Regions from separate parts of the Paenibacillus sp. FSL P4-0184 genome, predicted to be linked through region 2. Evidence: predicted binding sites of a transcription regulator. Region 2 holds the regulator's gene; each other region holds the start of a gene.
What was found. Region 2 encodes Rex, which represses fermentation and respiration genes when NADH is low (regulators of the CRP and FNR family bind a similar motif). Its sites were predicted from a motif close to TTGTGAAATATTTCACAA; they were not measured.
Positions count from the first base shown of each region.

Region 1: a site for Rex is predicted at 1,714-1,731, ahead of scfA (six-cysteine ranthipeptide SCIFF). Genes of this name have one in related genera too.
Region 3: a site for Rex is predicted at 1,370-1,387, ahead of pflB (formate C-acetyltransferase). Genes of this name have one in related genera too.

Region 1 covers NZ_JBBORN010000001.1:1,350,653-1,353,942, reverse strand. Annotated here, with positions in the region: gene MKY52_RS05745 (DUF4855 domain-containing protein) at 1-410, shown strand, start outside; gene MKY52_RS05740 (SF0329 family protein) at 711-1,280, shown strand; gene scfA (six-cysteine ranthipeptide SCIFF) at 1,757-1,906, shown strand; gene scfB (thioether cross-link-forming SCIFF peptide maturase) at 2,029-3,290, shown strand, end outside.
Region 2 covers NZ_JBBORN010000001.1:4,270,066-4,273,355, reverse strand. Annotated here, with positions in the region: gene MKY52_RS18750 (amidohydrolase) at 145-1,446, opposite strand; gene MKY52_RS18745 (redox-sensing transcriptional repressor Rex) at 1,433-2,086, opposite strand; gene dinG (ATP-dependent DNA helicase DinG) at 2,218-3,290, opposite strand, start outside.
Region 3 covers NZ_JBBORN010000001.1:3,995,839-3,999,128, reverse strand. Annotated here, with positions in the region: gene pflB (formate C-acetyltransferase) at 1-1,279, opposite strand, end outside; gene adhE (bifunctional acetaldehyde-CoA/alcohol dehydrogenase) at 1,533-3,290, opposite strand, start outside.

The sequences.
Region 1 (3,290 bases), 2.9 Mb from region 2:
CGGTCAAGGCAAGATACATGAAGTTACAAGGCATAAAAAGAGCAACCGATTACGGATATTCCATCTACGAGTTTGGTGTCTATAACCTCTCGGGCGCTGTAGACGTGAAGGGCATTGAGGGCATACAAGTAAAGGTTGACGAGGAAGCGAAAAAAGTAACGATTGATGGATTGCTGATGAATGGCGTCCTTACAAATGTGAAGTTGAAGGTGCTTGATCCAAAAGGCAAGGTTCATCTTGAAGATGAGACGAAGAGTACAGTCGCGGGAAGCTTCCAATTCACATTCAAACTTACGGGTAATTTAAAGGGAACCAATGAGGCGTATCTATCGACTGGCTATATGAGCGAGCCTGTAAAAGTGACCTTTGAATACTCAAAAGAAAACCCGGGTAAAGGTCACGATAAGTAATGGAGAAATAATTCATCCAAGCAGCAATACGACCCGCTCTGAAACTTCCTGTACTGGTTATCGAATTATCTGTCCGAGTAAGACTTATAACCGAAGTAAAAACGTTTGAGGCGTAACATAACAAGCCGATTAGGTACCAGACCACGGGGTCTATACCTAATCGGTTTGTTTCTATGTACAGAGGTGATGATAAGACGGAATATCAAGATATTATTCAGGTTTTAGTGGGATTGTATTATGTATTGTATAATAGAACGACTGCCTGAGCAGGTATTTATAACATAAAACATAGGAGGATACATGTCCTGGAGCAAATTGAAGCAACAACTGGAGAGTTTTCTCTGTCCTGCGTTATACGGCAGGGTTGAATATCGCGCGAGCAGTTACCGTTATTTACCTGATAAATCAGGGGATTGTTATATTTCGGTAGATAAAAAGAACGTACTTAATATGAATGATAGAACTAGCTCAATTAGATGGTATCAGACGGAGCAGGAGATTAAGAATGATTCAGATCTTCTAATTCCTATCAACCATGAAGACATTGAAGCGGTTAGAAAAGATAGTAAGGGGATCATCCCGGAGGATCGTCTAATAGTCATTGCAAGAAGTAGAAAAATATCAGAAGTTGCAAAGGTGCTTTTGTCAGCACAGACATCATTAAGTAAATCGAACTTTATTGTTATAGCTACTAAGTATTTATCTATTTCCATAGAGGAGAGCTTAGAAAGCGACGATATCTTATTGAATATTCTAGCTTTAGTGGACAGACGAGTTGGAAAAAAGCGAATTTTAAACATGAGCGAGAAGATGAAGTTAAAGCATCCAAGTGTGCAATATTTTTATGAACTAAGGCGTAGTACATTATAAAAATAAATAACTTCATTGAATATTCAAGAAACACTCCCTACAAAAATCCCTAATTCTACGCGACTTCTTCCCACCATAACAATAGCCATGATAATGAGAGGGATGTTCGCATATGGTGCATATGGAATCGGAGAGTGTCGCTCTACTGGTAAGGAAGGATACAGTGTTATGAGATCTTTATATTTATTGGACTTTACGGACAAGTATGAGGAAAAATCGTTGTTAAAGAGATGGCATCATTGCCGTCTCTTTTTTGTTTCACTTTTTTAGTATTGCGCTGACTCTGGTTCCCGCTACCGCATCTTACGATCACAAGTACGAAGACTGCAGCGTAATTAGCGTTGATGCTTATGTTCAAGCTCTCTCTGCTCTGCTAGGTGACGGGAATCATAGACGTACTTGCGTGATGTTGCTACGATGTTCCATGGAAATTAAGTGAAAGTGATCACAAGAAATTACAGAAGGAGTTATTTATCGTGAAAAGAATCGTAACACTGAGCACCCGCAAACTGATGGATACCGCAAAACACGGCGGATGCGGCGCATGCCAGACCTCTTGCCAATCCGCTTGTAAAACTTCCTGCGGCGTTGCAAACCAGAAGTGTGAAAATGCAATGAACAGATAGGATTCGGAATTTTACCGCCCATTGCTCTGCTGATGGGCGGCTATTTTTAAGAAATGGACGCTTCCTCTAAAGGATGGCAAAGCCGTTTCTACTTGTGTGCAAAAGGAGCTTGATTAGTAAGTATGATTCATCAATATAAACTAAACGGATACAATATCGTGCTCGATACCTACAGTGGCTCGGTGCATGTTGTTGATGACCTAGCATATGAAATTATAGCGGATTATGAGAAAACTTCTGCCGAAAAAATCGTGACAACGCTGTTGGATAAATATAAAGATGATTCCAGCATTTCCGAGAGCGACATTCGAGAAACCATCGCGGATATCGAGGAACTTAAAAATGATGGACAGCTCTTTACAAAAGATGAGTATGAGAACCTCTCGCTCGATTTAAAAAAACGGAAAACTTATGTTAAGGCACTCTGCCTCAATGTTGCGCATACCTGTAATTTGTCATGCGACTATTGCTTCGCTAGCCAGGGGAAATACAACGGAGATAGGGCAATCATGAGCTATGAGGTTGGACAAAAAGCTATCGATTACCTGCTTGAAAATTCGGGTCATCATCGAAACCTGGACATCGACTTTTTCGGCGGGGAACCGCTCTTGGCTTGGAAAGTGGTTAAACAGATCGTAGCTTATGCAAGAAGCAAAGAACAAGAATACAAAAAGAAGTTCCGCTTCACCTTCACGACGAACGGGATGTTACTGAACGATGAGGTCACCGAGTTTTTAAATCAGGAAATGTACAATGTCGTATTAAGCCTGGATGGAAGAAAAGAGGTTCATGACCGACTTCGCCAAACGGTTAACGGAAAAGGCAGCTATGATCATATTGTTCCGAAGTTCAAGGAATTCGTTCGTAAGCGCGGGGACCAAGAGTACTATGTTCGAGGAACTTACACTCGTAACAATGTCGATTTCACCAACGATATATTTCATATCGCAGATCTTGGTTTTGACAAAATCTCTATGGAACCAGTCATCTGTGATCCAAAGGAACCCTATGCACTTACCGAGGAGGACCTGCCGGAGATATACAACCAGTACGAAATTCTCGCCAAGGAAATGATCGGGCGTGGTGAACAAGGCAAGGGGTTTATCTTTTATCATTACATGCTTGACCTCTCCGAAGGACCTTGTATCCAGAAGAGAATTACTGGCTGTGGTTCAGGGACGGAATATCTTGCTGTCACCCCCTGGGGAGAACTTTTTCCTTGCCACCAGTTCGTAGGGGATGAAGAGTACAGCATGGGAAACCTCTGGGATGGCATCACACAACCAGAGCTGCAATGTCAATTTAAAGAGAGCAACTGCTACTCGAAGCCGGAATGCAAGGACTGCTGGGCTAAACTCTACTGCAGCGGTGGTTGTCCTGCCAA
Region 2 (3,290 bases):
ATCTTTTTTGATTATATAACACACCTGTGTGTTTATCCAAAGTTTCATATCCAATTCAATGATCTAATTATCAGAAACACAAAAGGCTGTAACTTTGCAATCGCAGAAAGTCACAGCCTTTCAGTTATTCGTTATGATCTTAGACTACCGTTTAAGCAGTCCATCAAATGATTCTTGTGCCTTACGACGGATTGCTTCCTCATCTAGCGTTACACATTCTCCGTGTTTTACAACCTGTTTACCATTCACCCATACATGCTCAACATCCTTGGCACTGGCAGAGTATACAGCATGAGACAACAGATCTGTGTGTGGTAGCAAATGCGGCTGGTCTATATCAATCGCGATAAAGTCCGCTTTCATGCCAACAGCGAGTCTACCCACATCATTTAAAAAGATAGACTTTGCGCCATACTCTGTAGCTATACGCAGCGCTTCCGGAGCTGGAACAGCCGTCGGATCACCACTTACACCTTTATGGATGAGGGCTGCAAGACGCATCTCTTCAAACATATCCAGGTTATTATTGCTTGCCGCACCATCTGTACCCAGTGATACCTTCACACCAGCCTTTAGAAGATCCGTAACCCGAGCCACTCCACTAGCAAGTTTCAGATTACTTCCTGGGTTATGAGACACGCCTACATCATGACGCGCCAGTATCTCGATCTCTTCATCATTCAAATGAACGCCATGTGCAACAATAGACGGACGTGTGAACATTCCAAGCTTCTCTAAATGCGCTACTGGCCGAAGTCCGTAATCCACCACATTCTGCTCCACTTCGCGTTTGGTCTCGGACATATGGGTATGCATCGGTAAATCCAAATCATGTGCCGCTTGAACAAACTTAACAAAGAAGTCCGGTGGGCAAGTATATGGGGCGTGTGGCGAGATCATCGTCGTAATTCTACCATCAGCCTTACCATGCCAATTTCGTGCAAAAGAAATCGCTTCCGCAAGCTTGTGATTTTGTACTTCCTCTGGGCATAATCCGATTACGCCTCTCATCAATACGGAACGGATGCCTGATAATTCGACTACCTCTGCTACTCGATCCATATGATCATACATATCCAAGAAGGTTGTAGTACCACCTTTTAGCATTTCCAGTACCGACAAGGAGGTTCCCCAGTATACATCTTCTCCAGTGAATTTCGCTTCCATCGGCCACATCTTCTCTTGAAGCCACACCTGAAGTGCTAAATCATCTCCATAACCACGAAGCAATGACATTGCCGCATGGCCATGTGTGTTTACCAGACCTGGCATAAACAGCAGACGACTGCCATCAACAACTTGCACATCATCTTCCATTAAAGGCTCTTCTTTTCCTATGTAAGTGATCAAATCATCTTCAATAGTCATATATCCATTCAGAACCGGCTCATCCGTTCCCGGAATAAGAAAACGCCCGCCCTTAATAATCGTTTTACTGCTCTTCATTTCCGGTTTCTTCCTTTCCGTCTTTCAAATAATAAGCAAGGCTTTGCAAATCCGTTGTAAAATCGGCAGCATGAACCCGGATATTCGATGGTGTTTTTAGAATCACTGGTGCAAAATTCAAAATCGCCTCGATGCCAGACTCAATGAGAATATCTGCTACATTCTGCGCTTCTGAATCAGGCACAGTAATTATCCCAATTCGAATACCTTGCTCACGAATCGTCTGACCAAGCTCCTCCATCGGTTGAACGGTAAGAGAGTTGATTTTCCGCCCTACCTTAGGTGCATAGGAGTCAAATATAGCGGTAATCTTCATAGTATCTTTCAGATAAGCATTGTAATTAGATAATGCATGTCCAAGGTTACCGGCACCTACTAAAGCCACATTCAATTGTTGATCCAGCTTCAGAATATGACGGATTTTTTCAATAAGATAAGTTACGTCATACCCGATACCTTTTCTACCAAAGTCTCCAAAATAAGCTAAATCTTTACGAATTTGAGCAGGATTCAAATCAAGTTTTTGTCCTAGTTCTTGTGAGGAAACGGTTAATATTTCACGTTTCTGGAGATCATTCAAGAAACGCAAGTACACAGGAAGTCTGCGAACAACGGCTTCTGATATTTTATCCGATTTCATAATTTACCTCCTAATTTAAGTGATATTCTGTTCAAATCCTATCGAAATATCTGCACCTCGTCTCAAGGAAGAGCGGTATTCTTATACCGCCCTTCCTTGTAGAGTGATTAATAAGATCGATGACGTTCTTTTCAAGAAACGCCTCCGTCTTCCAACCACTCCGCTATACGAGGAACCATTTGATCCGTAAGCATATGCTCCATTTTCGGGCCAGGCAACGAATAGAGGAAATACTTCCCATAGTGAGATTCGATCACCCTTGTGTCATACACAATAACAATACCCCGATCTTGCGCTGTCCGTACCAGCCTCCCAAATCCTTGCTTGAAGCGAATAACCGCCTGAGGAACAGACAACTTCATAAACGGATTCTTTTTCTGGGCTTGTAATAACTCAGACTTCGCTTCCGCTAGGGGGTGGTTTGGCGGTTGAAATGGGAGTCTCACGATGGCCAAGCATGTTAATGCTTCACCTGGAATATCTACACCCTCCCAAAAGCTGCTTGTTCCTAACAGTACAGAAGCTGCACTGTCCTGAAAACGGCGGATCAGCTTGCTACGGCTGCCCCCCTCCACGCCTTGACCTAACACCGTGATCTCTTGTGAGGCTAGAGCCTCTTTCAGAGGATCGTAAACCTGGCGTAGCATCTTGTAAGAAGTAAACAGGACAAGCATCCGCCCACGTGTTGTAATAGCTGCTTCTGCTAGTGACTGTACGAGTGTATCGACAAATCGGGCATCGCCTACACTACCCTTCACACTTGGGAAATCCCGCGGAATAACTAACAGCGCCTGCTCCCGATACTTAAAGGGAGAAGGCAGGAGTGATGTCATCAGACGCCCCTCTTCCGCAGCTTCATTAAGTCCGAGATTATCAATCATAAACTGGAAAGATTTATCGACAGAGAGTGTCGCCGAAGTTAGTACGATACTTTTCTTCTTGTCGAAAAACAGCTCCTTAAGCTGAGTACTAACATCAACAGGAACGGCATACAACTGTAGCGATTTACTGCGATAATTTCCATTCGCCTCCAGCCAATATACTACATTCTCATCATTTAATCCCATAAAAAACCGTACTTGCTCACGTATAGAAGCTAAATCCTTAAATAAGCCGCTAATATCGGTAACTAGGCTATCTGAGGAAGATTGACCTTCTTGATCTCGCATCTCATTAAGCATTTTATCACCTTTACGGATAATTT
Region 3 (3,290 bases), 270 kb from region 2:
GTTTACCGATACGCATTGGAGATACGCAGCAAGCAATAGCATAATCGTCACCCCAGTATGGACGCATTAGATCGTCATTTTCATACTGAATTGCACTAGTTTCGATGGAAACCTTAGCACAATATTTCTTGAAGCCTTCAGGCAATCTCTCGGACCACAGAACAGTTAAGTTTGGTTCCGGAGCTGGACCCAAGTTGTACAGGGTGTTCAGGAAACGGAAGCTGTTCTTGGTAACACGAGTGGTTCCATCTTCAGCCATACCACCGATGGATTCAGTTACCCAAGTAGGGTCGCCGGAGAACAGATCATTATAGTCAGGTGTACGCAAGAATTTCACGATACGCAGTTTCATTACGAAATGATCGACAATTTCTTGTACTTGTTCTTCAGTCAAAGTACCTTCTTCAATATCGCGTTCTGCATAGATGTCTAGGAAGGAAGAAACACGTCCCAGGGACATCGCCGCACCATTTTGTTCTTTAACTGCTGCCAGATATCCAAAGTATACCCATTGAGTAGCTTCCTTGAAGTTCGTCGCTGGTTTGGAAATATCCATACCGTGAGCTGCTGCCATTTCTTTCAATTCGCCCAGTGCACGAATTTGCTCAGACAGCTCTTCACGCAAACGAATTACTTCTTCTGTCATGGAATCAACTTCAAGCTCAGTTAGTTGTTGCTTTTTGTCTTTAATCAAGAAATCAATACCGTACAGAGCAATGCGGCGGTAGTCGCCGATAATACGTCCACGGCCGTAAGCATCAGGAAGACCTGTGATAACGCCGGATTTACGTACTGCTCTCATGTCTGGTGTATATGCATCAAATACGCCTTGGTTATGCGTTTTGCGAATGTTCGTGAACATGTCGACGATGTTTTGTGGAAGCTCGAAGCCATAAGCCTTCGTAGCATCGACCATCATCTTGATCCCGCCGAATGGCTGAATGGAACGTCTGAAAGGAGCGTCAGTCTGTACGCCTACGATTTGTTCCTTGTCCTTGTCAATGTAGCCTGGAGCGTGTGAAGTGATTGTGGAGACAGTATCTAGGGAAACATCCCATACGCCGCCTCTTTCTCTTTCTTCCTTGCTCAGTTGAGAAATAATCTTCCATAGTTCAGTTGTGTTACTAGTAGGACCTACGAGGAACTCTTCGTTACCTTCATAAGGCTTAATGTTACTAGCAATAAAATTGTTAACGTCAACTTTCTTGGACCATTTACCTTTTGTAAAACTTCTCCAACCGGATTTCACTTCATTTACTTCTTTTTCAATCACCGACATGCTAAATCCCTCCATCTATATTTATTATATTTGTAGAGATCGCGGGCTTGAAGGTTGATCCCGTGTCTCGTGATCCCCAAAAAGATGTGGTTGTTCCAAATTTCACAATCAACATTTCATATGTGGGACCGTTGTTTATATAAACATTCTAGTTTATTTTCTATAAAAACACTGTGACAAATATCACCTTTCGAGTGATATTTGTCACCTTTATCTAAGTCCACAACTATCCTATTCTCTATTTAACCATTTATTAATTATCAAATCTTCCGTAGAACGCATTACGGTATACATCAGCAAGCTCAGATACCAGTGGCAGCTTAGGATTGGCAGTTGTACATTGATCTTCAAACGCACGGTCAGCCAAGTAATCTACGCGGGATTCGAAGTCCTTAGGATCAAAGCCCAGTTGTTGGAACGATTCTTCGATGCCCAATTTTTTATTCATATCGCGAATAGCATTGATCAGGCTAGTTACACCTTCTTCAGTTGTGCGAGCTGGCAATCCCAGAATACGGGCAATTTCAGCATAACGCTCATCAGCTACGAAGTGCGAATATTTAGGGAACGAAGCGAACTTCGTAGGTTTTTTAGCATTGTAGCGGATAACGTGTGGCATAAGGATCGCGTTAGTACGACCATGAGCAGTGTGGTACTGTCCGCCCCATTTATGCGCCAAACTGTGGTTAATACCCAAGAATGCATTGGCAAAGGCCATACCAGCAAGTGTTGATGCGTTATGCATTTTCTCACGTGCTACTCTGTCGCCTTCCAGCGCTGATTTTTCAAGGTATTGGAATACCAGTTGGATCGCTTTAATAGCTAGACCATCAGTATAGTCACTCGCCATAACAGATACATAAGCTTCGATAGCATGTGTCAATACGTCCATACCTGTATCAGCAACTGCAGTTTTTGGCAAGCTGTATACGAACTCTGGATCAATGATAGCCACATCTGGAGTTAACTCGTAGTCAGCCAAAGGATATTTAGTGTGCTGTTCAGTTGTTTTATCGGTAATAACTGCGAAAGATGTTACTTCCGAACCTGTACCCGAAGTTGTTGGAATCGCTACAAACTTAGCTTTGTTACCAAGTTTAGGGAATTTATATACCCGTTTACGGATATCCATGAATTTTTGTTTCAGACCATTAAAGTCTGCGTCTGGATGTTCATAGAATAACCACATTCCTTTTGCAGCATCCATTGGGGAACCGCCGCCAAGTGCGATAATGCAGTCCGGTTGGAATCTGTTCATCATTGCAGTACCTTTTTCAACTGTAGTTGTCGATGGATCTGGTTCAACTTCAGAGAACACTTCGATAGCTACAGGAGTTTGACGTTGACGCAGGTAATGTTCAACTCTTTCAACATATCCAAGCTTAACCATCATTGGGTCAGTGATAATTGCGACACGTGTGATATCAGGCATTTTGGTCAGGTACTGAGTAGCGCCTTTTTCGAAATAGATCTTGTCAGGTACTTTAAACCATTGCATATTCACGGTACGACGATTCACCCTTTTCACGTTGATCAAATTGATTGCTGTAACGTTTTGCGACACGGAGTTACGACCATAAGATCCACAACCCAGAGTCAACGAAGGGATATTAGTGTTATAGATATCGCCGATCGCACCATGTGTGGAAGGCGAGTTAACGAGAATACGTCCTGTTTGCAGACGGTTAGAGAACTTCATGATTACTTCTTCGTTGTTGGAGTGGATAGCCGAGCTATGTCCCATACCACCAAATTCAACAATTTGAGCTGCGCGTTCGATACCTTGATCTGCATTTTTAACTTTGTAGCAAGCAAGAACCGGGCTTAATTTTTCAGCGGAAAGTGGATATTTAGTGCCTACACCTTCAAGTTCTGCTACCAGAATCTTTGTGCCGGCAGGGACTTGAATGCCACACATTTCAGCAATTTTCACTGCGGATTGACCTACGATTGCTGGGTTAACCGCACATTTATCTACATTCATTGCTCCACTAGTCAGTTTGGCAGCTTC